3 regions of the Actinosynnema sp. NPDC020468 genome follow, and region 2 is predicted to be linked to each of the others. Evidence: riboswitches for the same ligand, from Rfam matches in the RefSeq annotation. Region 2 holds a riboswitch; each other region holds the start of a gene.

Region 1 (11,087 bases), on a different contig from region 2:
GTTCCACGGCGTCTCCCGCGAGTCGATCCCCGCGCCGCTGCGGACCACCTGGGAACGGGACTACCCGTACGCGTGGCTGGGGATCCTCGCCGACGTGCCGCCGTCCACCGACGAGCTGATCTACGCGTGGCACCCGGACGGGTTCGCCCTGCACAGCATGCGGTCGACCACCCGGAGCAGGCTCTACCTCCAGGTCGACCCGGGCGAGCGGATCGAGGACTGGCCCGACGACCGCGTCTGGTCCGCGCTCGCCACCCGGCTGGGCCTGCCGGGGTGGGAACTGCGCGCCGGTCCGGTGCTGGACAAGGGCATCACGCCGATGCGCAGCTTCGTGAGCACCCCGATGCGCCACGGCGCCCTGTTCCTGGTGGGCGACGCGGCGCACATCGTGCCGCCGACGGGCGCGAAGGGGCTGAACCTCGCGGTGGCCGACGTGGCGGTGCTGGCGCCCGCGCTGGCCGAGTTCTTCGCCTCCGGCCGCACGGACCTGCTCGACGGCTACGAGGAGCGCGCCCTGCGCCGGGTCTGGCGGAGCACGCACTTCGCGTGGTGGATGACCGCGATGCTGCACACCTCCCCCGACCCGCTCGACCGGCCGCTCCAGCTGTCCCAGCTGGAGTACGTGTGCTCGTCCGCGGCGGCGGCGACCAGCCTCGCGGAGAACTACGTGGGCCTGCCGCACTAGGTCCGGCGCCGGGTCGCGGCGGCCTAGGGTGCGGTGCATGACGCGCATCGTGTCCCTGCTGCCCGCCGCGACCGACCTGGTGGCCGTGCTGGGGTTCGCGGACTCGCTGGTCGGGCGGACGCACGAGTGCGACTGGCCGGAGTCGGTGGCGGACGTGCCGGTGGTGACCTCCTCGTCGGTCGACCACGACCGGATGACCAGTCGGGAGATCGACTCGGCGGTGCACCGCGGGTCGTCGCTGTACGGGCTCGACGGCGACCTGGTCGCCGCCGCGCGACCGGACCTCGTGCTGACGCAGGACCTGTGCGAGGTGTGCGCGCTGTCCTACCGGCGGGTGTCGGAGGCGGTGCGGGTGATGGACGTCGGGCCGCGCGTGCTGTCGCTGGAGCCGCGGACGCTGGACGAGGTGCTCGGCTGCCTGCGCGAGGTGGGCGCGGCGCTGGGGGTGCCGGACGTGGCGGAACGCGAGGAGGCGGCGCTGCGGTCGCGGTTGGCCGCAGTGCGCGCGTCGGTCGCGGACCGACCCCGGCCCCGGGTGGCCGCGATCGAGTGGCTGGACCCGGTGTGGCCCGCGGGCCACTGGGTGCCGGAGCAGATCGCGTGCGCGGGCGGCGAGCCGCTGCTGGCCTCGGCCGGCGAGCACACCTCCCCGATCGGGTGGGACGCGGTCGTGGCGGCCCGGCCCGACGTCGTGCTGCTGCTGCCGTGCGGCTTCCCGCCGGAGCGCACCGAGGCCGAACTCGCCGTGCTGCCGCTGTCGACCGCGGACGCGGAGGTCTGGATCCTGGACGGACCCTCCTACTACAACCGGCCGGGGCCACGCGTGGTTCGGGGAGCCGAAGTCCTGGCCCACGTCCTGCACGGCGTGCGGCCGCCGACGCCGGTCACCCGCGCCGAGGCCCGGCGGGTGCGCACCGGCTAGACCCGGCCGTCAGTCGGTGTGCACCAGGAGCCGGTCGACGCCGTGCACGATCGAGGCGGTGCGGAAGGTCGGCCGGTCGTCGGTGAGGCGGAGGTTCGGGAAGCGGCGGAGCAGGGCGGGGTAGGCGGCGCGGAGTTCCATGCGGGCCAGTTCGGCGCCGACGCACCGGTGCGCGCCGTGGCCGAACGCCAGGTGCGCCGACGGCGGTCGGGTCGGGTCGAACGCGGCGGCCTCGGCGCGGTCGGCCGCGCTGAGCGACACCACGACGACGTCGCCCTCCTTGATCCCGGTGCCCGCGATCTCCAGGTCGTGCCGGGCGAACCGCGGGAACGCCACCTGCACCACGCTCAGGTGCCGCAGCAGCTCCTCGACCAGCGGGCCGACCGCGGCGTCGTCGTCCTTCATCGCCGCGCGCGCCGCCGGGTCGCCCATCAGCACGACCGCGCCCAGCGCCAGCATGCTCGCCGTGGTGTCGAACCCGCCGGTCAGCACGCCGTCGGCGAGCCCGGCCAGCTCCTCGTCGCCGACCGCGTCGCCGTGCTCGCGGATGATCATGCCGATCAACCCGTCGCCCGGGTCGAGCCGTTCCCGCCGCACGATCTCGCGCATGTACTCCAGCGACTCGGAGATCGCGCCCAGCGCCGACGTCGCACCGCCGAACAGGTCGAACCGCGCCGCCGCCAACTCCTGGAACCGCGCCCGGTCCGCGTACGGCACACCCAGCAGCTCGCAGATGGTCAGCGACGGGATCGGCAGCGCGAACTCCGCGACCAGGTCGACCGGCCCGTCGGCGGCCTCCATGGCGTCGAGCCGCTCGGTCACGATCTGGTCGATCCGCGGCACCAGCCGCGACAGCCGCCGCATGGTGAACTCCGGCGTCAGCAGCTTGCGCAGCCGGGTGTGGTCGGGCGGGTCGGCGAACCCGAGGCCGCCGGGCGCCTGCTCGATCCGGCCGACCGCCGCGCCGAGCCGGGCGTAGTCGTTGCTGAAGGCGTCGGTGTCCGCGAGCACCGCCTTGGCCTCCGGCCGCCCCGTCACGAGCCACACCCGCACCCCGAACGGCACCGGCAGGCGGTGCACCGGACCGGTCAGCCGCAGCCGCTCCATCGCCGCGGCGGGCTCGACGCCGTCCCGGCGCAAGGGCACCAACGCCGCGTCCGGGAGCAGCGACAGGGCTCGCGAACCGATGCGACCCATGACCCACCTGGTGACCGATCGCCGTGCGACCCAGGCCACCAGACCGTCGCGCACCGAGGCGAGAGTCGTCATCCGACACCTCACTTGTCCATTTTCGTTGATCGACGGTAGCCCTCCACCAGGGTGAGCAGCATCGCGCTACAGGCGGATTGACACGACAACCCGGGTGACAAATGATCGGCAATCGCGCGTGGACGGGGGAAGCCGGTGGGAATCCGGCGCTGACCCGCAACGGTAGGTCCCGCTGGGACGAGCCCGAACACCCGCCGCGCGCAGCGCTCCACAACGCCGTCGAGGACCACGGCACGGAGCCCGGCGGCGGCCTCGTGCTGTCCGGGTTCGGTCGTGCCCGCACCCGGAAAGGTCGACCATGTCGTTCAGACGGACCGCCGCCGTCCTGGCCGCGGCTCTCGCGACGCTCGTCGCCGTGCCCGCCAGCCACGCCTCGGCCCGGACGCCGACCACCACCTCCCCCGAGAAGGCCGCCGCCGGGTGGCTCGCCCGCCAACTGCTCGACGGCGAACGCCTCCAGCGCGACGGCTTCGACGACCAGGGTCTCACCATCGACGCGCTGTTCGCGTTCGACGCGGCCGGTGTCGCCCGGGACAACTCGGACAAGATGATCGCGTGGCTGGCGAAGCCCGACGTGATCGAGGGGTACGTCACCGACGGCGAGGGTGGCGAGTACCCGGCCCCGATCGCGAAGCTGGCGCTCGCCGCGCAGGCGCAGGGCAAGGACCCCAGGGCGTTCGGCGGCGTCGACCTGATCACCCGGCTGGGCGCGCTGCTGGACCCGGGCACCGGTCGGTACCGGGACAAGTCCGACTACGAGGACACGTCCAACAACTTCGGCCAGGCGTTCGCGGTGCTCGTGCTGACCGGGGCGGGCGGCGCGCCCGCGAAGGCGGTCGACTTCCTCGCCGGCTCCGCGTGCCCGGACGGCGGTTTCCCGCTCTACCCGGGCCTCGCCGAGTGCAAGTCCGACGTCGACTCGACCGGCATGGTCGTGCAGGCGCTGCTCAAGGCCGGCCGGACCGAGGCCGCGACCAAGGCCCTGGACTGGTTGGTGGCGAAGCAGACCGCCGACGGCGGGTTCTCCGGCACGCCGCCCACCGGGACGGTGAACGCGAACAGCACCGGCCTGGCCGCGCAGGCGTTGCGCGCGGGTGGCCGGTCCGACGCCGCGACCAAGGCCGGGGAGTACCTGACCGGGTTGCAGGTCGGGTGCTCGGGCGAGGCCGACCGGCGGGGCGCGATCCCCTACGACGCGACCGCGTTCACCCCGGCCGGCGCGGTGCGCGCGACCCCGCAGGCGATCACCGGCCTGGTGGGCGTGAACTTCGCCGACCTGTCCCCCGAGGGCGACGCCGGACCCGCGCCGGCGCCGGACTGCCAGACCACCACGTCCACGACGACACCCACGTCCACCACCACTGCCACGACGACCGCGGATCCGGGCACGACCACCACCGACCCCACGACGACGTCGGCGGAGGACACCACGACCACCACCACGGACGAGGTGGCACCGGTGGTGTACGGCGGCACCGGCAGCACCCTCGCCTACACCGGCGTGGACGTCGCGCCCGCGCTGTGGCTCGGGACGCTGCTGCTGCTCGCGGGCGTGCTCACGACGGTGTTGGCCCGCAAGAGGTTCACGACGGCTAAGGAGCGCAGGCGATGAGGAAGACCCTGTCGGTGGTGACCGCGGTGCTGGCCGCGGTCGGGTTGCAGGTGGCGGTCTCCCCCGCCGCGCGGGCCGCCGCGTGCGCCGGCACGTCCGGTGTCACGGTGGTGGTCGACAACGGCGCGCTGGGCGGCGGCGTGTCCACCCAGTGCGCGCCGGGCAACCCCACCAGCGGGCTGACCGCGTTGACCGGCGCGGGCTTCAGCTACGCGTTCGTGCCGCGGCAGCCCGGTTTCGTGTGCCGGATCAACGCGCTGCCCAACCCGTGCAACGGCGCCCCGGCCACCGCGTACTGGTCCTACTGGCACGCCCAGCCCGGCGGCACGTGGACCTACAGCACGTCCGGCGCGGCCGGGTACGACCCCGCTCCCGGCAGTGTCGAAGGGTGGGCGTTCGGCTCGGGCCAGGCCCCGTCGACGGCTCCGTGAGACGGGCGTTAGGGCTCGCACTGGTCGTCGGCGCGCTGCTGGGGCCGACCGCCCCGGCGGCGCACGCGGCCGACTGCTCCGGGGTGACGGTGGTGGTGGACTACCGGTCGCTGGGCGGCGGCGTGCAGACGGGGTGCGCGGCGGGCGACCCGGCGACCGGGTTGGCCGCCATGCAGGCGGCGGGCTTCGGCTACACGTTCGCCTCCCGCCAGCCGGGTTTCGTGTGCCGGATCAACGCCAAGCCCGCGGCCGACCCGTGCGTCAACGCCTCACCGGCGACGGCGTACTGGTCGTACTGGCACGCACCGCCCGGCGGCTCCTGGAGCTACAGCGACCTGGGCGCGGGCTCGTACGACCCGCCGGCGGGCTCGGTCGAGGGCTGGGCGTTCGGCTCGGGCGAGCAACCCGGCATCGCGCCGCCCGCTCCCCCGCGTCCGACCCAGCCCGCTCCGCAGCCCACACAGCCGAAACCCACCCCGCAGCAGCCGGGTCAACCGGCGCTCACCGCACCGGGTCAACCGGGTCAACCCGCACAACCGGGTCAACCCGGCCAACCCGCGGCGACCACGACCACCACCGCGGTCACCACGACGGGCTCGTCGGTCGCGCTGTCGTCGACCTCCGCGTCGGCCCAGTCCTCGGGGTCGTCCGCAGCGTCGGAGTCCTCGGTGTCCTCGAGCGCGGCCGGTCCGTCGGCCACCTCGGTGGCGGTCGAGCCGACCGCGACCCGGGGCAGCCCCGTCGGGCTGGTGGTCGGCCTGGCGGTGATCGCGGTGCTGGGCGGCGTCGCGTTCCTGGTCGCACGGCGGCGCAAGGCGGCCGGGTGAGCAGGCTGCACCCCGGCGCGTGGTGGCTGTGGGCGGTGGCACTGGCGGCCGTCGCCTCGCGCACCACGAACCCGGTGCTGCTCGGCCTGGTGATCGCGGTGGCCGGGTTCGTCGCCGTGCTGTGCCGCCAGGACACCCCGTGGGCGAGCGCCTACGGGGTTTTCCTGCGGTTCGGGCTGGTGGTGATCGCGATCCGGGTGGTGTTCCATGTGCTGCTGGGCGGCATGGAGGGCGCGACGACGCTGTTCGTGCTGCCCCGCGTGCCGCTGCCGGACTGGGCCGCGGGCATCCGGCTGGGCGGCCCGGTCACCGCCGAGGGCCTGGTTTTCGCGCTGTGCCAAGGACTTCAGCTCGCCACCCTGCTGTGCTGCGTCGGCGCGGCGAACGCGCTGGCCAACGCCAAGCGGCTGCTGCGGTCGCTGCCGGCCGCGCTGTACGAGGTGAGCGTGGCGGTGGTGGTCGGGTTGACGGTGGCGCCGCAGCTGGTCGCGAGCGCCGGCGCGGTGCGGCGGGCGCGGGCGCTGCGGGGTGACGCGGTGCGCGGGGTCCGGGCGGTGCGGGTGCTGATGGTGCCGGTGCTGGAGGACGCGTTCGAGCGGTCGCTGGTGCTGGCGGCGGCGATGGACTCGCGCGGGTACGGCCGGACCGCGGGCGTGCCGAGGTCGACCAGGGTGCTGACCGGTGTGCTGGTGATCGGCGGCCTGATGGGGTTGTGCGTCGGCGCGTACGGGCTGCTGGACGGCAGCGCGCCGCCGGTCGTGGGCGCGCCGATGCTCGCGGCCGGGTCCGTGCTCGCGGTCGCCGGGTTGTGGACGGGGTCGCGGCGGGTGCGGCGCACCCGGTACCGCCCCGACGGCTGGGGCGCGCGCGAGGCGCTGGTGGTGGGTTCCGGGCTGGTGGCGGCACTGGCGACGTTCCTCGCGCCGGCCGACCTCGGTGGCGCGGACCTGTCGCCGAGCACCGTCCCGCTGGTGGCGCCCGGGTTGCCGCTGCTGCCCGCGCTGGGCCTGCTCGTCGCGCTCGCGCCGGTGCTCATCGCCGATCGGAAGAGGACATGATCCGGTTCGAGGACGTTTCCGTCACCTACGCCGACGCGGCGGAGCCGACCCTGCGCGGGGTCGACCTGCACGTGCCCGAGGGCGAGCTGTGCCTGGTCGTGGGACGCACCGGGTCCGGTAAGACGACGTTGCTGCGCGCGGTGAACGGCCTGGTGCCGCACTTCACCGGCGGCACGCTGACCGGGCGCGTGCTGGTCGACGGCCGGGACACCGCGACCCACCCGCCGCGCGAACTGGCCGACGTGGTCGGGTTCGTCGGGCAGGACCCGCTCGCCGGCTTCGTCACGGACTCGGTGGAGGAGGAGCTGGCCTACTCGATGGAATCGCTCGCGCTGCCGAACCCGGTGATGCGCAAGCGGGTCGAGGAGACGCTGGACCTGCTGGGGTTGGCCGACCTGCGCGACCGGCCGGTGGCGCGGCTCTCCGGCGGGCAGCAGCAGCGGGTGGCGGTGGGCGCGGCGCTGACGGCGCACCCGCGCGTGCTGGTGCTGGACGAGCCGACGTCCGCGCTGGACCCCGGCGCGGCGGAGGACGTGCTGGCGGCGCTGCACCGGCTGGTGCACGACCTGGGCATGACCGTGGTGATCGCGGAGCACCGGCTGGAGCGGGTGGCGCAGTACGCGGACCGGGTCGTGTGGCTGCACGACGGCGTGGTGACGGCGGGCGACCCGGGCCGGGTGCTCGCCGCCGCGCCGGTCGCGCCGCCGGTGGTGCGCCTGGGACAACTCGCGGGCTGGGAGCCCGTGCCGGTGTCGATCCGGGACGCCCGCCGGCTCGCCGCGCCGTTGCGGGACCGGCTGCCCGCTCCCCCGGCGCCGGTCGTCGCGCCGACCGCGCCCGTGCTGACGGCGACCGGCGTGCGGGTCCGGTACGCCGAGGTCGAGGCGGTGCGCGGGGTCGACCTGGTGGTCGGCGCGGGCGAGCGGGTCGCGCTGATGGGCCGCAACGGGTCGGGCAAGTCCTCGCTGCTGTGGGCGGTGCAGGGCACCGGGAAGCGGTCCGGCGGCGTGGTCGCGGTGGACGGCGTCGACCCGGCGTCGCGGAAACCGGTGGCCAGGCGGTCCGCGATCGGGCTGGTGCCGCAGCAGCCGTCGGACCTGCTGTACCTGCACGAGGTCGGGTTGGAGTGCGCGCAGGCGGACCGGGAGTCGGGTCGCGAACCCGGCGCCTGCCGGGCGTTGCTGGACTCGCTCGCGCCCGGCGTGCCCGCCGACCGGCATCCCCGCGACCTCTCCGAGGGGCAGCGGTTGGCGCTGGTGCTGGCGATCGCGCTGACCCCGAGGCCGCGCGTGGTGCTGCTGGACGAGCCGACGCGCGGCTTGGACTACCCGGCCAAGTCGCGGCTCGCGGCGGTGCTGCGGGACCTCGACGCGCACGCCGTGGTGCTGGCGACGCACGACGTGGAGTTCGTGGCCGAGTACGCGACCCGGGTGGTCGTGGTGGCCGACGGCGAGGTGGTGGCCGACGGGCCGACCGCCGAGGTGATCACCGCGTCGCCGGTGTTCTCGCCGCAGGTGGCGAAGGTGCTCGCGCCCGCGCCGTGGTTGACCGTGGACGCGGTGCGGGAGGCGCTGGCGTGACGGCGGTGGTGGTGCGGCCCCGGGCCGCGGTCGCCCTGGTGGTGGCGGCGGTGCTGAGCGTGGCGGCGTTCGGGTGGCCGCTGATCGTGTCGCCGGACGCCGGTGTCGCGCACGGTGCCGACGCGCCGTGGACGTTCGCCCTGCTCCTGCCGCTGGTGCTGGCCGTGGTGCTGGCGGAGCTCGGCGAGGGCGGGATGGACTCGAAGGCGGTGGCGGCGCTGGGCGTGCTGTCGGCGCTGGGCGCGGCGATCCGACCGCTGGGCGCGGGCACGGCGGGCATCGAGACGGTGTTCTTCGTGCTGGTGCTGGGCGGCCGGGTGTTCGGACCGGGGTTCGGCTTCGTGCTGGGCAACACGATGCTGTTCACCTCGGCCCTGCTGACCGGGGGCGTGGGCCCGTGGCTGCCCTACCAGATGCTGGGCGCGGCGTGGGTGGCCCTGGGCGCGGGCCTGCTGCCGCCGGTGCGGGGCAGGGCGGAGCTCGTGCTGCTGGCGGCGTACAGCGCGGTCTCGTCCCTGGTGTACGGCCTGCTGCTGAACCTGTCGTTCTGGCCGTTCGCGCTGAGCGCCGGCAGCACGACCCTCTCCTACGTCCCCGGTGCTCCCCTGACCGACAACCTGGTCCGCCTGGTGGGGTTCAGCCTGGCCACCTCCCTGGGCTGGGACCTCGGCCGCGCGATCACCACGGTCGTCCTGGTCACCCTCACCGCCCCGGTCCTCCTGCGCACCCTGCGCCGCGCGGCCCGCAAGGCGGCCTTTCACAGCGGCGGCAACAGCGCCGCCACCTCCGCCACCGCGTCCAACACCTCCGGGTCCACGTGACCGACCACCGTTTCGGCCTCGGCCACGGTGACCCGCGCGCCGTCCCGCTCGGACCCGTAGTTCAGGCCGCCGAACGCGATGTCCGCGTACCCGAGCAGCGGCCCGCCCAGCGGCGCGACGTCACCCGAGCCGTGCCGGTCCACCAGCGACCGGAACTCGACGGCGTCACCGCGGTCGGCGAGCCCGACCCAGGCCACGGACACGATCGCCGCGTTCTCCCCGTCGCCGACCGCGAACAGGACCCGGTCGACCGAGGCGCACCGGTGCTCCAGGAAGAACTCCCGCACCTCGCCGAAGGTGACCGCCAGGCACTCGGCCTGCTGCCGCGCCGATTTCTTCGACTCCCGCATCCCGAGCCGCCGCCACGCGCCCTCGGCGTCACCGCCCTTGGCGGCCTTGCGCGCCTCGACCTTGCGCGCCGACACGCTGCCGCCACCCCCGGCCGCGCCGCCGCCCGCGCCCACGACACCGGCACCACCCGCGCCGGCCGCACCCAGCGCGACCACGCACGCCAGTGCCACCGGGCCGCCCTTGCCACCACCGCCCTTGATCAGGACCCGGTTGCCGTTGATCGTCCGCCATCGATCGGCCATGCGCGCCGCCCCCTCACGTGTGGGACACAAGTACCAACGGCGACTGGGCCGAACCCCGTACTAGTGCGGGGACGTGCGGAAGGTCTCGTAGTCCGCCACCGTGCGGACGCCGTGGTCCAGCACCGCCGTGTAGATGCCGAAGCTGCTGTACCCCGGCCGTCCCGTCCAAGCCTGCTTCAGCTCCAGGATGGCCAGCCGGGTCTCCGGGGTCAGCCGGGGCGGCAGGGTGCGGACGTGGGTCAGGTCCGGCTGGCGCGACGGGTCGTCGACGAACCAGAGGTCCAGCGTCCACGTCTCGCCGTCCGCGTCGCGGTAGTGCGGGCCGAGGTACAGGCCGTCGGGGTACGCCTCCGGCTCCTGGTTCCAACTGCCCGCGTCGTTGCGGAACCGGACCGAGCCCACGCGCGGGTGCCGCGCCAGTCGCGCGCCCAGCGCCGTCACCGCGGCCAGGTCGAGCGAGGCGCACGCCACGGTGATGTCGATGTCCCGCTGGTACATCAGCCCCAACGCCGAACTGCCGGTGCGGACCGGGTCGCCCAGTTCCGCCAGCGCGGACATCAGGTCGAGGTCCGCCACCACCTCGTCGGCCCGGGCCTGCACCGCGTCCTGTCGCGCCAGGAGATCCACGCGTGCCACGGTAGTCACCGCCGGCGGGCGGCGAACAGCAGCACGAGACCCGCCGCCGACAGGACCAGTCCGATGGCGAACGCGCTGCGGTAGCCGAAGTGCTGGGCCACGCCCACCAGCGGTCCGGCCAGCATCAGGCTGACCTTGTTCGTGTTGGTGAACACCGTCGTCGCGTACCCCGGCCGGTCCGGCGCGAGGTCCTGGAAGTAGGAGATGCCCACGCCCATCACCGCCGAGATGACCACCGCGTGCAGCGCCTGCGCCGCCGCCACCTGCCACGACGTGGTCGCGAGCAGCACGACCCCGTGGTAGGCCAACGCGACCGCGCCGCCCGCCAGCACCAGCCGGCGCAGGTCGATCCGCATCGCGAGCCACCCGAACCCGAGCATCAGCGGGATCTCCAGGAACGCGCACAACCCGAGGATCAGGCCCGCGTCACCGGTGGTGCCGCCCAACTCGTCGGTCACGAACAGCGGCATGGCGGTCACCGTCACGCCGGTCGCGCCCTGCAACAGCACGAACGCCGCCGCGGCCAGCAGCAACTCGGTCCGCGCACCGCGCACGTCGGCGACCGGCGCGGCCGCGGTCGTCGGCAGCCCCAGCTCCGGCAGGAACGCGAACGCCAGCACCGCGCCCACCAGGTACACCCCGGCGCTGACCAG
Region 2 (5,827 bases):
TTGCGCAGGGCGGGTTCGACCTCCGCGTAGCCGCGGGTTTTCAGGCCGCAGTCCGGGTTGACCCACAACCGGTTGCCCGGCACCGCCCGCGCGGCGGCCTCGACCAGTGCGGCGACCTCGTCCTCGGTCGGCACCCGCGGCGAGTGGATGTCGTACACGCCGGGCCCGACACCGCGTCGGAAACCGGTGGCGCGCAGGTCTTCCAGAACCTCCATTTTGGACCGGGCGGCCTCGATGGTGGTGACGTCCGCGTCCAGGCCGTCGATCGCGTCGATGATCTCGCCGAACTCCGAGTAGCACAGGTGGGTGTGCACCTGGGTCCCCACCGCCACGCCCGACGTGGCCAGCCGGAACGAGCCCACCGACCACTCCAGGTACGCCTGCTGGTCGACCGCGCGCAACGGCAGCAGTTCGCGCAGCGCGGGCTCGTCCACCTGGATCACCGCGATGCCCGCGGCCTCCAGGTCGGCGACCTCGTCCCGCAGTGCCAGCGCGACCTGGTCCGCGGTCTCGGCGGACGGCTGGTCGTCCCGGACGAACGACCACGCCAGGATCGTCACCGGTCCGGTCAGCATGCCCTTCACCGGGCGGTCGGTCAGCGACTGCGCGTAGGTCGCCCACGGCACCGTGATCGGCTCCGGCCGGGACACGTCGCCGTGCAGGATCGGGGGGCGCACGCAGCGCGAGCCGTAGGACTGCACCCAACCGAGCTCGGTCGAGGCGAACCCGTCCAGGTGCTCGGCGAAGTACTGCACCATGTCGTTGCGCTCGGGCTCGCCGTGCACCAGCACGTCCAAGCCGATGTCCTCCTGCACCGCGACGACCCGGGCGATCTCGCCGCGCATCCGCTCGGCGTACTCCTCCGCCGACACCGTCCCCGACTTCAGCCCGGCCCGCGCGGCGCGGATCTCCGTCGTCTGCGGGAACGACCCGATGGTCGTGGTCGCCAACGGCGGCAGGGCGAGTCGGGCCTCCTGGGCCGCCGCGCGGTCCGCGTACGGCGCGCGGGTGCGGTCCTCGGCGGTCAGCGCCGCGATCCGGGCCCGGATCCGCTCGTCCCGGCGCGGGCTCGCGGTCGTGTCGGCCGACCACTCCCCCGGCGTGCCGTCGCGCAGCGCCCGACCGAGCAGCACGACCTCGCGGACCTTCTGCCGCGCGAACGCCAACCGCGACCGGACTTCCTCGTCCAGCCCGGTTTCCGCGTCCAGGTCGTAGGGCACGTGCAGCAACGTCGAGGAGGTCGAGACCACGACCTCGGCCGCCGAGTCGCGCAACCCCGCCGCGGCGGCCAGTGCCGCGGCCAGGTCGGCCCGCCACACGTTGCGACCGTCGACGACGCCCGCCACCACGGTTTTGCCGCGCAGGCCCGGGACGTCCGCGAGACCGTCGGCGGTGCCCGCCACGAGGTCGACGCCGATCGCCTCGACGGCCGTGTCGGCCAGCACCGACAGGGCCGGGCCGAGGCTGCCGTAGTAGCCGGTCACGAGCAGTTTCGGCCGTGCGGCAAGGGAAGCGAGCCGCGTGTAGGCCCGGCGCAGCGCCGCCAGGTCGGCGTCGGTGCGGTCGGCGGCGAACGCGGGCTCGTCCAGCTGGACCCACTCGACGCCCTCGGCCGCGAGCGCGCCGAGCAGTGCGGCGTAGACGTCGACGAGCTCGTCCACCCGCGCCAACGGGTCGATTCCCTTGGCCAGCACCAGGAACGTGACCGGACCGAGCAGCACCGGACGGGTTTCCAGGCCGAGCGCGCGGGCCTCGCGGTACTCCGCCAGCGGCTTGTCGCCGGCCAGTCGGAACGTGGTCTCCGGACCGATTTCCGGTACCAGGTAGTGGTAGTTGGTGTCGAACCACTTCGTCAGCTCCCACGGCGGCGCGTCCGCGTCACCCCGTGCCGCCGCGAAGTACGCGTCCACCTCGTGCTCGCGCCGGTAGCGGTCGGGCACCGCGCCGACGAGGAACGCCGTGTCGAGAACCTGGTCGTAGAAGGAGAACGTGTTGGACGGGACAGAGTCGAGCCCGGCGTCCCTCAGCTCCGCCCACGTCGCCGCGCGCAGGTCGGCGGCGGTGGCGAGCAGGGCGTCCCGGTCGATCCGGCCGGCCCAGTACGCCTCGACCGCGCGCTTGAGCTCCCGGCGCGGTCCGATCCGGGGATAGCCGAGCACAGTGGCGCCGATACCGCTTGTCACAAGCTCTACTCCTCGCGAGCGTGCGTGAAGTCCGGAGGTTTCGCGGGCACGCTTCGCGGGCGGCACGGGGCCGCGTCCGCACAAGCCTTCCCACGAGGCTTCCGGACACCGCGCGCCCGGCGGGCGCGCGGACCGGTGGCAGGTCTTCGGACTCACGGGCACGCGCGCCCGTGCGGGCGCACACCTACCGGCCGTCGCTTCCCACGCTCGCGCGCAGTGCTTCGTTGACGGCTTCCGTTCCCGTTCACCGCTGCGGGACAGTCCCGGACTCGCACCGGGTTCCCTCTTGCCTCGCGGCCTCCGACGTTACCGAGGTCGCGAACCACCAGCAGTCGCAGCGTAACGCATCGTGGGACGCGCTCCCGCGCACCGGGAAACCGCAGGTTCACGCCGTGGGCGCGGACCACTCCCGCGTTTCGAGGTCCGGCTCCGCGCGGAGTTCCGCGATCAACCCGCGCGACCCGCCGACCCTGGTCGCCCACAGGTCCCAGTCGGTGTGGAGGAACCAGGACCGGTCCGCGGGCCACAGGCACGACGGCGTCGCCGCCTTCCCGTCGTCACCCTCGAGGAGGTCCGGCACGGCGTCGAGCGGTCCGGTCAGCACCACCCGGTGCTCCCACTCGTCCACCACCGCCGCCCCGTAGAACGCGTGGCAGACCGCCTCGCCGCCGCCGACCGAGTGCCGGGCGAGGACGCGCAGCAGTGCCCGCAGGCTCGTCTCGTCCAACGACCCCTCGGTCGGCGGCCTGGTGTTGGCGGGCCAACTGTCCACGGGGAACCAGCGGTGGCAGGGCGGCACGACCCGGCCGCCGCCCAGCGCGAAACCCCGGCGCAGCGCCCACTCCGTCCACCGCACCCGCCGCCACCCGGCGCCCGGGTCCGCCGCGTACCCCAGCGGCACCCCGGTGGCGACGGTCACCGCGTCGAGGTCGAGGCCGCCGACGACCACCGGTGCGACCAACCCCAGCGCCGACAACCGTTGCCGCTGCTCGTGGTGCGTCGGCGGCGGACCGTCGACCGGCCACTCCCACAGGGCGTGGAGCACCCACGTCGAGTCCTCCCACCCCGAGCGGTCGTAGCCGGTCACCCACCCCGAACCCGCGTCACCATGCGCCAACCACTCCACGTGCTGGTCGACGTCGGCCGCACCGACCCACCGCGCTTCCGCCACACCGCCATCCTGACCGGCACCCGGCTCCGCCGCGCCCGAATTTCCCACTATGGCAGGTTGCCATAGTGCGGACTGCACTATACGGTTCACGGCACGAGGAGGCGCCGTGACCACGTTGCCCAGAACCGACCGCGACCTGGTGGGGTTGACCGTGCTCGCCCTGCTGTCCCAGGGCGAACGGCACGTCTACGACATGCACCGGCAGATCGTCGACACCCACAAGGACTTCGTCACCGGCCTGCCGCGGAGCATGTACCACGCCGTCGAGCGCCTCACCCGCGACGGCCTGGTGGTCGCGGCGGACACCAGCCGGGAGGGCAACCGGCCGGAGCGCACCCCGTACCGCCTCACCGACGACGGCCGGTCCGAGCTGCGTGCCCGCACCCGCCGGCTGATCGCCACGCCGGACCCGGACACCACGCTGTTCACCGCGGCCCTGTCCTTCCTGGGTTGTCTCCCGGTCGCCGACGCGCGCGAGGCGTTGCGGAGCCGGGCCTCGACCCTGACCGCGGCCGCCGCCGGGATGGGGTCGCAGCTGCCCGACCTCCAGGCGCGGCTGCCTCGACTGCTGCTGGTGGAGCTCGAGTACGAACTGGCCCGGGTGACCGCGGAGCGGGACTGGGTCCGGGCGCTGCTCGCCGACCTCGACAGCGGCGCGCTGGACTGGCCCGACGACCTGTCCCGGCTGTTCACCCACCGTGAAACCGACTGAGGAGAACCGATGTCCGACACCACCGAGATCCGCGACCTGCTCACCCGGCTGACCGACGCGTGGAACGCGGGCGACGCCACGGCGTACGCCGAGCTGTTCACCCAGGACGCCGACTACATCACCTGGCTCGGCACCCGCGACACCGGCCGGGCCGCCATCGAGGCCACCCACCGGTTCCTCTTCGACGGGCCGCTGAAGGGGAGCCGGCTGACCGGGACCGCGGACTCGACCCTCGACATCCGTCACCTGGCACCGGACGCGGCCTTGGTGATCACCGACGGCGGCCGGGCGGAGCAGGCGTCCGTCATCACCCTCACCGCCGTGCGCCAGGAGGACGGCTGGCGGTTCGCGTCCTTCCAGAACACCAGGAAGACCGCACGGCCGTGACACCGGTCAGCGCGTCGCCCCCAGGTGGAACCGCAGCGCGCGCGTCCGGGAGGCACCGAGGACGGGTTCGGCCGCGGTGATCAGCGCGGCCAACTCCTCCGCGCGCGAACCCCGCGGCACGGCGTAGGTCGTCGCGGCGTCCCGTTCAAGCCAGGCGGTGAGGTCGCCGCGGGCGTCGGCCCGCAGGTCGGGGTCGGTCACGAGCCGCAGGTCCACGGCGATCCTGGTCCACGGGCCGTGCGCCCGGAGCAGGCGGTAGGCCGCGGTGCGGACGTGGCGCGGGTGGTGGTCGTCGAGCAGGCGCCCCAGCTCGCGCTCGTCCAGCGCTTCCGCTTGGCGCAGCAGGGAAAGCGTCGCCTGGCGGGTCACCGAGGAGACCGGGTCGGTGAGCAGCGGCAGGAGCGGGCCCGGCGACGTGACACCGAGCCGGCGCAACGCGCGCACCGCCTCGGCCCGCCCGCGCGAGGACGGGTGGGCCAACCACGGCCGGATCAGGTCGGCGTCGGCCGGGGACCCGGTGTCGCCCAGGCCCGCGATCACCGCGGGGTCCGGTGGCCGCCGGGCGAGCAGGTCCCGGTACCGGGCGGCCGGGTCGACGCCGGCCCGCCGCACGAGGGCCTGCGCGACCGCGCGCACCAACCCGCTGCGGTCGGCCAGCGCCGCCTCGGCGTCGACCTCGTTCCCCAACGCCCGCACGGCTTCCGCCCGCACCGCGGCCGTGCCGCCGGCCAGCAACCGCCGCGGCACGTCCTCGTCGCCGACCGCCCGTGCCGCCCGGATCGCCGCCTCCGCGCACCGGATCCGGATCGGCAGGTCCCGGTCGGTCGTCGCCGCGCGCACCATCCGGTCGAGACCGAGCCGTCCCGCCGCCAACCCGACCGTGTGGGCCGCCCGCCTGGTCCGCCGATCCCGGGCCGCCAACCCGGCGTCCAACGCCTCCGGCGGCCCGGCGCGGAACCACTCCTCCAGCGCGTCGGCGAGCCACCCGCCCACCCTCCGGTCCCGCAGCAGGAACGCGACCGGCGCCAACCCGACCGCGGCGGTCGGCGCGCGGTCGAGGGTCCGCCGGCACACCGGGCGAGCCCGTTCGCGCACCTGCGGCACCCAGTCCGCCGCGCGGAGGGCCACCACCGGCAGCAGCACCTCGTCCTCCCGCTCGGCGATCACCGCGACCGCCGCCTCCCGCACGAAACCGTTGCGGTGGCACGCGGCGAGCAGCACGTCCAGCACGCCGGGCCGATCACCGGCGAACCGCTCGGCGGCCTCCTCGGCCCACGTGGAGGGGTACCAGGACCTGCGCCGAGCCGCGCCGTCCAGCGCGAGCCACACCCGCGGGTCCGCCTCGACCAGCACCTGCGCCGCCCGCGAGATCGA
Region 3 (11,087 bases), on a different contig from region 2:
CGCTGCGCGTGTCCCTGCTCAACCACCTGATCGCGGTCGGGCCGCGAACCGCCAGCGAGTGCGCCGAGGCCGTCGGCTCCACGGCGTCCAACCTGAGCTGGCACCTGCGCCAACTCGCCCGGTTCGGGTTCGTGGCGCGGGTCGAGGGCACCGGCGGTCGGGACCGGCCGTGGCGCGCCACCGACATCGGCTACGAGATCGGCTCCTTTGACGACGACCCCGCCGTGCGCGCCCAGCAGGACGCCCTCGCCGTGCTGGGGCTCAACGAGGAAAACCGGCTCGCCCAGCGCTTCCTCGACCGCCGGCACGCGCTGCCCGACGAGTGGGTCGAGGCGGCGGGCATGCACGGCTACACGGTCAACGTCACCGCCGAGGAGCTCACCGGCCTGCTCGGCATGATCGACGACATCCTGCGCCCCTACCTGGTGCCGCTGCGCGCGGACGTGCCCGAGGGCGCCGTGCCCGCGCACATCGGCATCCGGGCGTTCCCCCGGTGACCGGCCCGCTGCGGCACGCACCGTTCCGCCGGCTGTGGCTCGCCGGGTTCGTCTCCGAGCTGGGCGACTGGGCGCTGCTCGTCGCGCTGCCCGTGTACGTCTACCAGCGCACCGGCTCGCCGGCCGCCACCGCGACCACGTTCGTGGTGGCGCTGCTGCCCGGCCTCGCGCTGTCCCCGCTCGCGGGCGTGCTCGCCGACCGGTACGACCGTCGCGCGCTGATGATCGTGGTGAGCCTCGCGCAGGCGGCCACCCTGCTTCCCCTGCTGACCGGCGACCTCGTGGTGCTCAACGTGGTCACCGCGGTGCACGCCGCCCTCGCCGCGCTCTTCGAACCGGCCGAGAACGCGCTGCTGCCGACCCTCGTGCCGCGGTCCGAGATCACCGCCGCCAACGGCCTGGTCGGGGTGGGCGGCACCCTCGCCCGGCTCGTCGGCGCGTCGCTGGGCGGCCTCGTGCCGGGCTGGACCGGCTTGACCGGCGTGGTCGTCGCCGACGTCGCGTCGTTCCTGGTCGCCGCGCTGCTGCTGGCGTTCGTCGGCACCCGGGACGAGCCGCGCGACCCCGGACCGACGCCGTGGCGGGCCTGGCTGGACGGCGTGCGCGCGATCCGGGGTCCGCTGCGCCCGATGGTCGGCGTGGTCGGCGGCATGGCGATCGGGCAGGGCATGTTCGTGGTGCTGTTCGTGGTGTTCGTCGCCGAACGGCTCGGCGGGGACGCGGCCGAGGTCGGGCTGCTGCGCGGGGTGCAGGCGGTCGGTGGTCTCGTCGGCGGGCTGCTGGTGGGCGCACTGGTCCGCCGGTGGGAACCCGGCGCGGTGTTCGGCTGGGCGGTGGTGGCGCTCGCACTGGTGTCCGGCGTCATCTGGAACGCGCCCACCACCGGGTTCGCCTTCTTCCTCGGCGCGTTCGCACTGGTCGGCGCGCCGGGCGTGATGGCGGGCGCGGGCCTGGCGTCGATCCTCCAACTGCACACCGAGGACGACACCCGAGGCCGGGTGTCGGCCACGTTCCTGAGCCTGTTCGACGGCGGTCAGGCACTCGGCATGACCCTGGCGGGCGTGCTCACGCCGGTGGTCGGACTGTCCGCGCTGCTCGACGGCCAGGCGGCGGTGATCCTGGCCGCCGGCGTCCTCGCGCTCACCACCACGGTCGGTCGACCGCGGGTCCGGCGACCGGCAGCGTGACGGTGAACGTGCTGCCCTCGCCCGGCCGGGAGCTGACCGCCACCGCGCCGCCGTGCGCCTCCACGATGCCCCGCGTGATGGCCAACCCGAGCCCCGCGCCACCCGGGCCCAGCTGCACGAACGGCTCGAAGATCCGGTCCACCTGATCGGCGGGCACGCCACCGCCGTGGTCCTCCACGTCCACCCACGCCATCGCGCCGCGCACCCCGCACCGCACCTCCACCGGCGAGCCCGGGCCGGACACCTTCACCGCGTTGGCCAGCAGGTTCGTCACCACCTGCACCAACCGGTCGGCGTCACCCCGCACCCGCGTCGGATCGCACCGGGCGACCAGCGGCACGTCGCTCAACCCGGCCGTGCCCTCGACCGCGTCCACCGCGTCGCGCACCACCAGGTCCAGCTCCACCGGCGTCGGGCACAGCAGCAGCCGACCGCTCTGCACCTTCGACAGGTCCAGCACGTCGTTCGCCAACCGCACCAGCCGGTCGGTGTTGTGCACCGCGATCGACACCAGCTTCTCGGCCTGCTCCTCCAGCGCGCCGAACCGGCCCGTCGCCAACAGCTCCAGCGACCCGTGCACCGAGGTCAGCGGCGTCCGCAGCTCGTGGCTGACCAGGGCGACGAAGTCGTGCTTGGCCTGCTCCACGTCCCGTGCCGCGAGCGCCGCCTGCACGACCGCGCACTCCAACTCGACCCACGCGCCGAGGTCGGCCAACCACCGCCGCTGCCGCTCGTCCAGCTCGCGCGGCCGGCGGTCGATGACGCACAGGGTGCCGATGTGCTGCCCCGACGGCGCGCTGATCGGCTGACCCGCGTAGAACCGCAACCGCTCGTCGCGCACCGCCGGGAACTCCCGGAACCGGGTGTCCGCGGCCAGGTCGGGCACCTCGAACACGTCGTCCTGGCGGATCGCGAACGAGCACACCGAGACGCTGCGCGGCGTTTCGGTCGCGGTCAGCCCGACGCACGACTTGAACCACTGCCGGTCCTCGTCCACCAGGGTGACCAGCGCGATCGGCGCCTCCAGCACGTCGCACGCCAACCGGGTGATCCGGTCGAAGCGCTCCTCGCGCGGGGTGTCGAGCAACCGCAGCGCGCGCAGCGCGGCGAGGCGGTGCGGCTCGGCGTTCCAGGACTCGTCGCTCATCCTCGGGAGTATCGGCAGGTCGACGCCCGGAAGCGTTCGCCTTCACCGCTTCGAGTGAACCTCTGCGCTCGCCGCACGCGTGTCGGTCACCCGAACCGCCCCCGTCCGGCGCACGGGGTTCGCGACAAGGATCGAGAACACCGTGGTGCAGTACGAGGACCGGCTCATCGCGTGACGGCACCCCCGACGGGCGATGGAGGCGACCCTCACCCGGTCGGCAGGCCTCTTCGGGTGAGCAGCACCGCCGCGGTGACGGCCGTGGCCACCGCCGGCGCGAGGAACGCCGCCGTCGCGTCCAGGTGGTAGAGCGGCACGAACGCGAGCGGTGAGACCGCCGCGCCCAGGAACCGCAGCGCCTGCACCACCGACACCGAGCCGCCCGGGGTGTCGCCGCGCAACGCGATCGCGTTCAACCCGACCACCACGGCCTGCGACAACGCGCCCGCCGCCGCCCACAGCACGCCGACCGCGACCAGGTTCGGCAGCACGCCCACCAGCGCCACCACCACCGCGCCCACCACCGCGCCGACCCGGGCCGACCGGCGCGGACCGACGTGGTCGACGAACCAGCCGGTGAGCCGCGCGGTCGCGATGCCCGCCACCCCGAACCCGGTCAGCAGCAGCCCGCGTTCGCCGGACGTGAGGCCGAAGTCGTCACCCAGCCGCAGCGCCACCAGGTAGGACAACCCGCCGAGACAACCCCACACCACCATCCCGGTGCCGGCCAACCGCAGCGTGCGCCACGTCCACGCGCTCCGCAGTCCCGGTCGCTGTTCGCGCGGCGGGTCGGCGGGCAGCCCGCCGACCGCGAGCCCCACCGCCACCACGGCCGCTCCCGCGAACGCCCACCGCCACGACACCTCGGCCGCCAGCCCGCCGACCAGCGGCGCCGTCGTCTGCCCGGCCGCCTGCATGGACGCGAACAACCCGAGGCTGCGCCCCAACCGCTCGGCCGGCGTCACCGCCGCGATGGTCGCCAGCAGCAGGGGAGTGGTGAACGAGTTCGCCGCGCCCTGGAGCGCCCTACCGGCGAGCAGGACCGGGAACGTCCACGCGACCACGCACAGCACCGACGCCAGCGCGTACACCACGTACGCCACCAGCACCGTCCGCCGGGCGCCCCAGCGCGCGCCCAACGCCCCCGACACCACCATGAGCGCCGCGAACGGCAGCAGGTAGGCGGTCAACGATCCGGCGGCCACCCCGGCCGACACCCGGAAGTCCCCGCCGATCTCGGGCAGCACCGACGACGTGACCGCGCCGCCGAACGGCCCGAGGAAGCCACCCGCGTACAGCGCCGCGACGGCGATCCGACGTCGGGGGTGGCCTCCGGCCCCCGGTTCGATCGTCCCCCGTGCCACCGACATCTTCGCGAGACCTCCGTCCGGACCACGCCCCTGCCGGGTCCCCTTGCCCGGACCACGTGTCCTGCCGCCGGGTCCTCCGTCCAGGCCCCGAGTCGCTCCGCCGGACTCCGCGCGTGCGGGCCTCTCCGTCCGGACCTCGTGCGATCGGGGCTTTCCCCGCCGGACCCGCGCGCCGTCGAGCCCCTGTGAGGACCCTGCGGCCGGTCGGACCCCGGAGGCCGGGACCCGCGCGCGTGGTCCGGGTTCGCCGGGTCGTCCTCCGTCGGGAGGAACCCGCGCGCGGCGCGTTCCGGTACCCCGGCGGCGTGATCCGGTGGTGTGACGCGCGCCGCGGCCGCCTACAGGCCCGTCGGACCCCGGCCCGGTCCCCGGCCGCGGCGGCGCAGGTAGCGCTCGAACTCGGCCGCTATGGCGTCGCCGCTGGCCTCGGTGATCTCGATCTCCGCGTCGCCGCGCTCCTCCAGCGCCCGGACGTAGTTGCGCACGTCCTCGTCCTCGTCAGCCATCTCGCTGACCGTGCGCTCCCACTCCTCGGCCTGCTCCGGCAGCGCGCCCAGCGGCACCTCGACGTCGAGCACCTCCTCCACGCGGTGCAGCAGCGCGAGGGTGGCCTTCGGCGACGGCGGCTGCGACACGTAGTGCGGCACCGCGGCCCAGAACGAGATGGCCGGCACACCCGCCTGCACGCACAGGTCCTGGAACACGCCCACGATGCCCGTCGGACCCTCGTAGCGGGACCGCTCCAGCCCGAACTTCGCGGCCGCCGCCGCGTCGTAGGCGGTGCCGGTCACCGGCACGGGCCGGGTGTGCGGGGTGTCCATCAGCAGCGCGCCCAGGGTCACGACGGTGGTGACGCCCAGGTTGTCGATGTGCTCCAGCAACTCGGCCGCGAACTTCCGCCACCGCATGTTCGGTTCGATCCCGTGCACCAGCACGACGTCGGTCGACGAGCCCGGCGGGCGGCACACCGACAGCCGGGTGGTCGGGAACTCCACCCGCCGGGTGATTCCGTCCACCATGCGGACCGTCGGTCTCGTCACCTGGAAGTCGTAGTAGTCGTCGGGGTCGATCTCGGCCAGCGGCGTGGCGTCCCAGGTGAGTTGTAGGTGCTCGATCGCCGTGCTGGCTGCGTCGCCCGCATCGTTCCAACCCTCGAACGCCGCCACCATGATCGGGTTGGTGAGCGGTTTCGCGGGGTCGAAGGGTGTCTGGGCGGCCTGGTCCGGATCGGTCACGGCGTCAGACTACGACCCTCGGCGCGCCCCCGACGCCGTAGGCGTGGCGCGCGTCGGCGCGTGTCTCGGGGCCGGGCCGGGTACACCCGCCGCGAACTGCGCGAACCTTCCGGTCGATCATCGTTTTCACCCTCGGCGGATGTGTTCTTCGCCGCCCGCGTGCCCGGGTTCGGGATCGATCAGGGGAGACTGGTGCCCGATCGCGCGGAATCGTCCGGATCGGGAGGGGACGCGGTGGGCCTCGAAGCCGTGCTGTGGGACATGGACGGCACGTTGCTGGACTCGGAGAAGCTCTGGGACATCCCGCTGCGGGAGTTCACCGAGAAGCTCGGCGGCACGTTGTCGCACGCCACCAGGCAGGCCATGGTCGGCTCCAACACGCTGACGACCATGACCCTGCTGTTCGCCGAGGTCGGCGTGGAACCGACCGACGCGGACCTGCGCGACGGCGGGGAGTGGATCAAGCGCCGCACCGAGGAGGTGTTCCGCGCCGGGCTGCCGTGGCGGCCGGGCGCCCCCGAGGCGTTGCGCGCGGTCCGCGACTCCGGGATCCCGATGGCGCTGGTCACCTCCACCGAGCGCGGGCTGACCGAGGTCGCCCTGGACACGATCGGGCGTCACCTGTTCGACATCACCGTGTGCGGCGACGAGGTGGACGGGCTGAACAAGCCGCTGCCCGAGCCGTACCTCAGGGCGGCCCGGTCGCTGGGCGTCGACCCGACGCGCTGCGTCGCCGTGGAGGACTCGCCCACCGGCGTGCGCTCGGCCGTCGCGGCAGGCTGCACGGTGCTCGTGGTGCCGTGCGACGTGCCGGTGCCCGAAGGCGAGCGCCGCGTGTTCCGGGAAACCCTCGAAGGGGTCGACCGCGCGACGCTCGCCGGGCTGCTAGACCGTTGACACCTGCTTGACCTGCGCGTTCCTCGTCGCGGGGTCGATCAGGAGGCCGAACACCACGCCGAGTCCGAGCCACAGCGCGGCGGTCTCGAACAGCGACGCGACGCGGAAGTCCCACAGCACGTCGCTCGGCATGTCGGCGGGCACCGGATCCGGCGGCGCCGGGAACAGCACCAGGATCAGGACCACGCCGATCACCACGGCCACCGTGACGATCGTGGACGAGATCGGCTGCGGCAGGTGTGCCAGCCTCGAGGCGAGGAAGCTCGCCGCGAACACCAGCAGCAGACCGGCCGCGATCACGCCCAGGTAGAGCACCGTGCGGTAGTCCACGGTGTCCGGGTTGCCCACCGCGGGCGGGTTCGCCGGGTACTTGATCGCGGGCAGCACGGCCGCCGCCCCGTACACGGCCAGCGCCAGGGTGACGCTGCGGCTGAACGGGGTGCGGTTGACGAACCAGCGTCGCGACCCCGCGTAGGCGGTCGCGAACAGCGCGCCGACGGCCAGGCCGACGACCACGGCGGCGAGCACGCCACCGAGCAGCTGGGTGCCGCGGCCGAACATCTCGGCGTGCTCGTGACCTGCCTCTTCGGCGGGTTCCGTCGCCGCGCGCGCCTCCTCGATGGCGAGCGCGGCCTTGATCGGAACCTCGACGACGATCAGACCGACGAGTCCGGCGAGCAGGCCGGCAACGCCTCCCGCCGCGATTCCGCGCAGCAGGAAGCTCTTGTAAGTGCTCAAGGCGTCCCAGCCCCTAGTGGCAGGGGACGCCGAGCGCGTGGCGCCCGTCGTGGAAGAACTCGTGGACGGTCTCGGCCGCTTGGCCGAGCGCGATCCCGTTCTCCTGGAGGACGACCCACGCGACGAACAGCGCGACGAGCGCCACCGCGTAGGCCCATTTCGGGATGGGAACGGTCAAGGGGAGTGCGGGGCTCGTCATGACGGCCTCCTCCATACCTCGTGGAAGGTCAACAACAACACGTGCCGCAGCCGGTCTCCTGACTCCCGGATCGACGCCGTGCCCGCGTCTTCCCAGCCGCACCGTGCGGCCAGTGACGTTCTCGGCGGGTCGGCTCCCCGGTCACAGTGGCGAGGACCGCGCCGGATTCACACCGGCTTCCCGTCCACTGCGGCGCAGGTGACCGTAGATCTCCCGGACCACTGCGCACAACCGGCCGGACGAGTTGTCACGCACCTCACCTCGGCGGAAGCGGGCAGTCCCCGCACGTGCCACCGCCGTCGAGGCGGTAGTAGAGGCAGCAACTGCGCCGCCGGAACGCCACCTCGCCGGGGAACGGCACGAACTCGCCGGACCCGGCGAACGGGTGCTCGCCCAACAGCCGTTCGCCCAGGTCCACGCACTCCTCGGCGGTCCGCTCACCGCTGCGCGCGACCGTGCGCAGCGCACCCGCCATGGACGACGCGGCGTTGCCCCACAGCAGTCCCTCGGCCACCGGGACGACCCGCCGCAGCGCGGCCACGACCGGCGCCAACGACTCGGCGACGGTCGCCGTCCCACCCACCGGTTCCCGCAACCTGACCCGGAACCCCTCCGGCCCGTAGTGCCACCACACGTTGTCCGGCCGGATGTCCGGCACCGCCTCGCCCACCGCGTGCGCCGCGACCACCGGACACGTCAACCGCGCCGAGTACCCGAGGAAGAACAACGACGCCGCCACCCGTGCCTCACCGGCCCGGTACCGCTCGCCGATCCGCCCGACGGTCTCCCCGAGCGCCGGCCCGTCGAGCAGTTCGGTTCCGGCCCGCCACCCGTCGTCCGGCCGACCGACGTCGAGGGCGAAGAACGGGCTCAAACCCCGGACGCGGCGGAGCGCGGCCAGCACGCGGGCGTAGTCGGACACCCGACTAGTCTGCCCGTCGTGAACGCCCTGGGGTTGGGGCTGGCCCTCGGGTTGGCCGCGAGCATCAGCCCCGGCCCCCTGTTGGTCCTGGTCGTGACCTCGGCCCTGCGCTCGGGCTGGCGCGCCGGCGCCCTGGCCGCCTGCGCCCCGCTGCTGTCGGACTCGGTGGTGGTCGCGATCACCCTCCTCGTGCTGGACCGACTCCCGGCCCGAGCCCTGGCCGTCATCGGCGTCGTCGGCGCGGTGTTCGTGGTGTGGAGCGGCGTGCAGACCATCCGCGAAGCCCGCACCGCCACGTTGTCCGGCGACGCGCCCCGCATCCCCCTCCACCGCGCGGCCTTGATCAACATCCTCAACCCGCACCCGTGGGTGGCGTGGGCAACGGCCCTCGGCCCGCTGACCGTCACCACCTGGCGCCAGTCGCCCGCGTCCGGAATCGCCCTCCTGCTCGGCTTCTACCTGACCCTCGTCGGCGGCAAGGTCATCGTCGCCGCCCTGGTCTCCCGAGCCCGCCGCCGACTGAGCGACCCGACCTACCGCCGCACTCTGACCGCCGCCGGCGCACTCCTGATCCTCGCCGGCGCGGCCCTGGGCCTCGAGTTCGCCACCTACGGCACCTGACCCACGCCCACCCGAAGCCGAACAAGCCGAACCCCGAAGACGAACCTCGAAGCCGAACCTCGAGGACGAACCTCGACCGGCCGACACCACCGCCCGGCTGATCGACTCGGTCGCGTCGGCTCCGGTCACGTGACCGAGTCGATCACGCGCGGCGGTCGGTCACGGCATGTAGAACGTCATCAGGTCGGCCCGCACCGGCGGGAACAGCGCGTACATCAGGTCCGCCTTCGGCCCGGGGTAGACGTCGGCGAACCGCGCCTGCAACCCCTTCATGCCCCACGGCCCGTACAGCAGCGCCGCCACCATGTCCGGAGCCACGCCCGCACCGCCCTCGGCACCCGGACCCTGCATCCGGCCACCGGCGACGACCGGCCCGACCACCCCGTCCGCGAACGGCATCCGCAGGTGCGACCGGAAGAACGACACCAGCACCTCGCCCGCGTCGAACCCCGCGTCCCGCAACCGCGCCCCGAACACCGGCCGCAACCGGTCGAACAACGCCACCGGATCGGCCACCCGCACGTAGTACGACTCGGCCTGCTCCGCCGCCGGCGCCAGGAACGGCTCGACCGCGTCACCCGCCACCGTGTCCGGCCGCTCGGTCACCTCGGCCGCCTCGGACAGCACGAGCAGCGCCCGTGCCGCGTCGACGTCCACCGCCGCCTGCTCGCACAACCGCACCCCCTCCTCGGGAGGCGTCGTGCGCCCGGTGGCCACCGGCACGCCGGCCCGCTCGACCACCCACTCGGTGCTGCCCGCGCGCTCGACCAGCCACCGCCACAACCCCGCCGAGTGCGGCATGAACAGATCCGCCCGCTCCTGCTCACCCGCCTGCAACGACGCCATGGCCGGGATGTCCGCGACCGTCGCCCGCCGGATCGTGTGCCCCTCGGTGACCGGCTTCCCGGTGACGGCCCGGGTCGCCGAGATCGGCACCGCGTACCCGTACCCGAACTGCCGGTAGAAGTACGGGATCCCGAGCATCACCTGGGTGAGGTGCCCGCGCCGCGCCGACAGCTCGTGAGCCCACGCCACGAGTCGCCGGACGAGCCCGCGCCCCTCGTACGCGCGGTCGGTGGCCACCAGTTCGATCTGCCCGGCCGGGATCTCCACCCCGCCCAGGTGGAGCGTCTCGTCCAGCAGCGTCAAGGTGGACACCACCCGATCACCGTCGACCACCACCGCGCACCGCTCCCACCCGGCGTCGGGGTCCTCGACCACGAGTCGGTGGTCGACGGCGTCGTCGGCCGTCCCCCGATCGGTCAGCAGCGCGCCGATCCGATCCAAGTCCCCGGGTTGTGCCACGCGCAACACCAGATCGTCACCCACCGGGCAAGTCTGGCCACCTCCAATCCCGCCGGGCCACCGATTTTCGTTGGCGCCGAACGACGTCGTGATCGACAATCCGCCCCATGCCCTGGCTCCCCGCCGACTTCGCCCACCCGACCCGAGTGGACCTGGGCACCGGCCACCACCTGCGCCCGATCCGCGAGTCCGACGTGGACCTGGACCACCCGGCCGTGATGGGCTCCCGCGACCGCCTGTGGTCCCTGTACGGCGAGAAGTGGGGCTGGCCGCCGGCAACCATGACCCACGAGCAGGACCGCGCCGACCTGGCCCGCCACGAGCGCGAGCAGAACGCCCACGAGTCGTTCAACTACGCCCTCTTCGACAACGCCGAAACAGCCCTCCTCGGTTGCGTCTACATCGACCCGGCCGACGACGCGCTCATCTCGTGGTGGGTGGTGGACGACCACGTCGGCACCGCCCTCGAACGCGCCCTGGACGCCTTCGTCCCCGCCTGGATCGCCCGCGACTGGCCCTTCACGAGCCCCCGCTACGCGATCTGACCCCGCCCACCGCCCACCGCGCCGGTGGGCCGCGCCGATCGCTTCGAGCAGGTGCGCGGCAGGGGCCGGCACGTCGGCGGCCGGTCACCGGTCGAGCAGGTCGCCCTGCTGGTCACGGCGCTCCGGAACGGTGCCGGGACGCGGCGTCGGTGAGGGTGAGGCGGGCGGCGTGCTGGGAGTTGCCGTACCCGCGATCACCCACGGCTCGTGGTGTGCGACCCGGCGCCCACTCGGGCACGCAGGCGCGGCACAGAGGCGCGGCATAGAGGGATGGACGCTTCGCCCGCCCGCAACGCTTCGAGTTCCGCCCACGCCTCCGGCGACACCTCGCGGAGGTCGGTGAACCTCCGCAGGGCGGACGACGTCAGCCGCCGGCCATCTCGCACACCGGCACGTTGCTGCCGCGGAGCCACGCGGTCCTGCCCAT

The links. A riboswitch is a leader RNA that binds a small molecule or an ion and turns the genes downstream of it on or off. The one in region 2 is predicted to bind cobalamin.
Region 1: linked by a shared signal. The riboswitch ahead of AB0G50_RS22215 (prenyltransferase/squalene oxidase repeat-containing protein) and the one ahead of metE (5-methyltetrahydropteroyltriglutamate--homocysteine S-methyltransferase) in region 2 are both predicted to bind cobalamin.
Region 3: linked by a shared signal. The riboswitch ahead of AB0G50_RS10495 (CbtB-domain containing protein) and the one ahead of metE (5-methyltetrahydropteroyltriglutamate--homocysteine S-methyltransferase) in region 2 are both predicted to bind cobalamin.

What each region holds. Positions count from the first base shown of each region.
Region 1 covers NZ_JBFAEO010000031.1:18,667-29,753, reverse strand. Annotated here, with positions in the region: gene AB0G50_RS22230 (4-hydroxybenzoate 3-monooxygenase) at 1-685, shown strand, start outside; gene AB0G50_RS22225 (cobalamin-binding protein) at 723-1,607, shown strand; gene AB0G50_RS22220 (cytochrome P450) at 1,617-2,876, opposite strand; cobalamin riboswitch at 2,952-3,090, shown strand; gene AB0G50_RS22215 (prenyltransferase/squalene oxidase repeat-containing protein) at 3,175-4,488, shown strand; gene AB0G50_RS22210 (hypothetical protein) at 4,485-4,919, shown strand; gene AB0G50_RS22205 (hypothetical protein) at 4,916-5,746, shown strand; gene AB0G50_RS22200 (energy-coupling factor transporter transmembrane protein EcfT) at 5,743-6,804, shown strand; gene AB0G50_RS22195 (ATP-binding cassette domain-containing protein) at 6,801-8,384, shown strand; gene AB0G50_RS22190 (ECF transporter S component) at 8,381-9,205, shown strand; gene AB0G50_RS22185 (hypothetical protein) at 9,142-9,798, opposite strand; gene AB0G50_RS22180 (hypothetical protein) at 9,859-10,425, opposite strand; gene AB0G50_RS22175 (sugar efflux transporter) at 10,440-11,087, opposite strand, start outside.
Region 2 covers NZ_JBFAEO010000056.1:141-5,967, forward strand. Annotated here, with positions in the region: gene metE (5-methyltetrahydropteroyltriglutamate--homocysteine S-methyltransferase) at 1-2,183, opposite strand, end outside; cobalamin riboswitch at 2,303-2,525, opposite strand; gene AB0G50_RS30430 (hypothetical protein) at 2,569-3,354, opposite strand; gene AB0G50_RS30435 (helix-turn-helix transcriptional regulator) at 3,461-4,066, shown strand; gene AB0G50_RS30440 (SgcJ/EcaC family oxidoreductase) at 4,076-4,453, shown strand; gene AB0G50_RS30445 (hypothetical protein) at 4,460-5,827, opposite strand, start outside.
Region 3 covers NZ_JBFAEO010000010.1:113,774-124,860, reverse strand. Annotated here, with positions in the region: gene AB0G50_RS10530 (helix-turn-helix domain-containing protein) at 1-497, shown strand, start outside; gene AB0G50_RS10525 (MFS transporter) at 494-1,684, shown strand; gene AB0G50_RS10520 (GAF domain-containing sensor histidine kinase) at 1,638-2,831, opposite strand; gene AB0G50_RS10515 (MFS transporter) at 3,038-4,198, opposite strand; gene AB0G50_RS10510 (PAC2 family protein) at 4,537-5,433, opposite strand; gene AB0G50_RS10505 (HAD family phosphatase) at 5,668-6,330, shown strand; gene AB0G50_RS10500 (CbtA family protein) at 6,319-7,068, opposite strand; gene AB0G50_RS10495 (CbtB-domain containing protein) at 7,082-7,267, opposite strand; cobalamin riboswitch at 7,298-7,489, opposite strand; gene AB0G50_RS10490 ((2Fe-2S)-binding protein) at 7,524-8,189, opposite strand; gene AB0G50_RS10485 (LysE family transporter) at 8,208-8,810, shown strand; gene AB0G50_RS10480 (GNAT family N-acetyltransferase) at 8,970-10,139, opposite strand; gene AB0G50_RS10475 (GNAT family N-acetyltransferase) at 10,223-10,660, shown strand.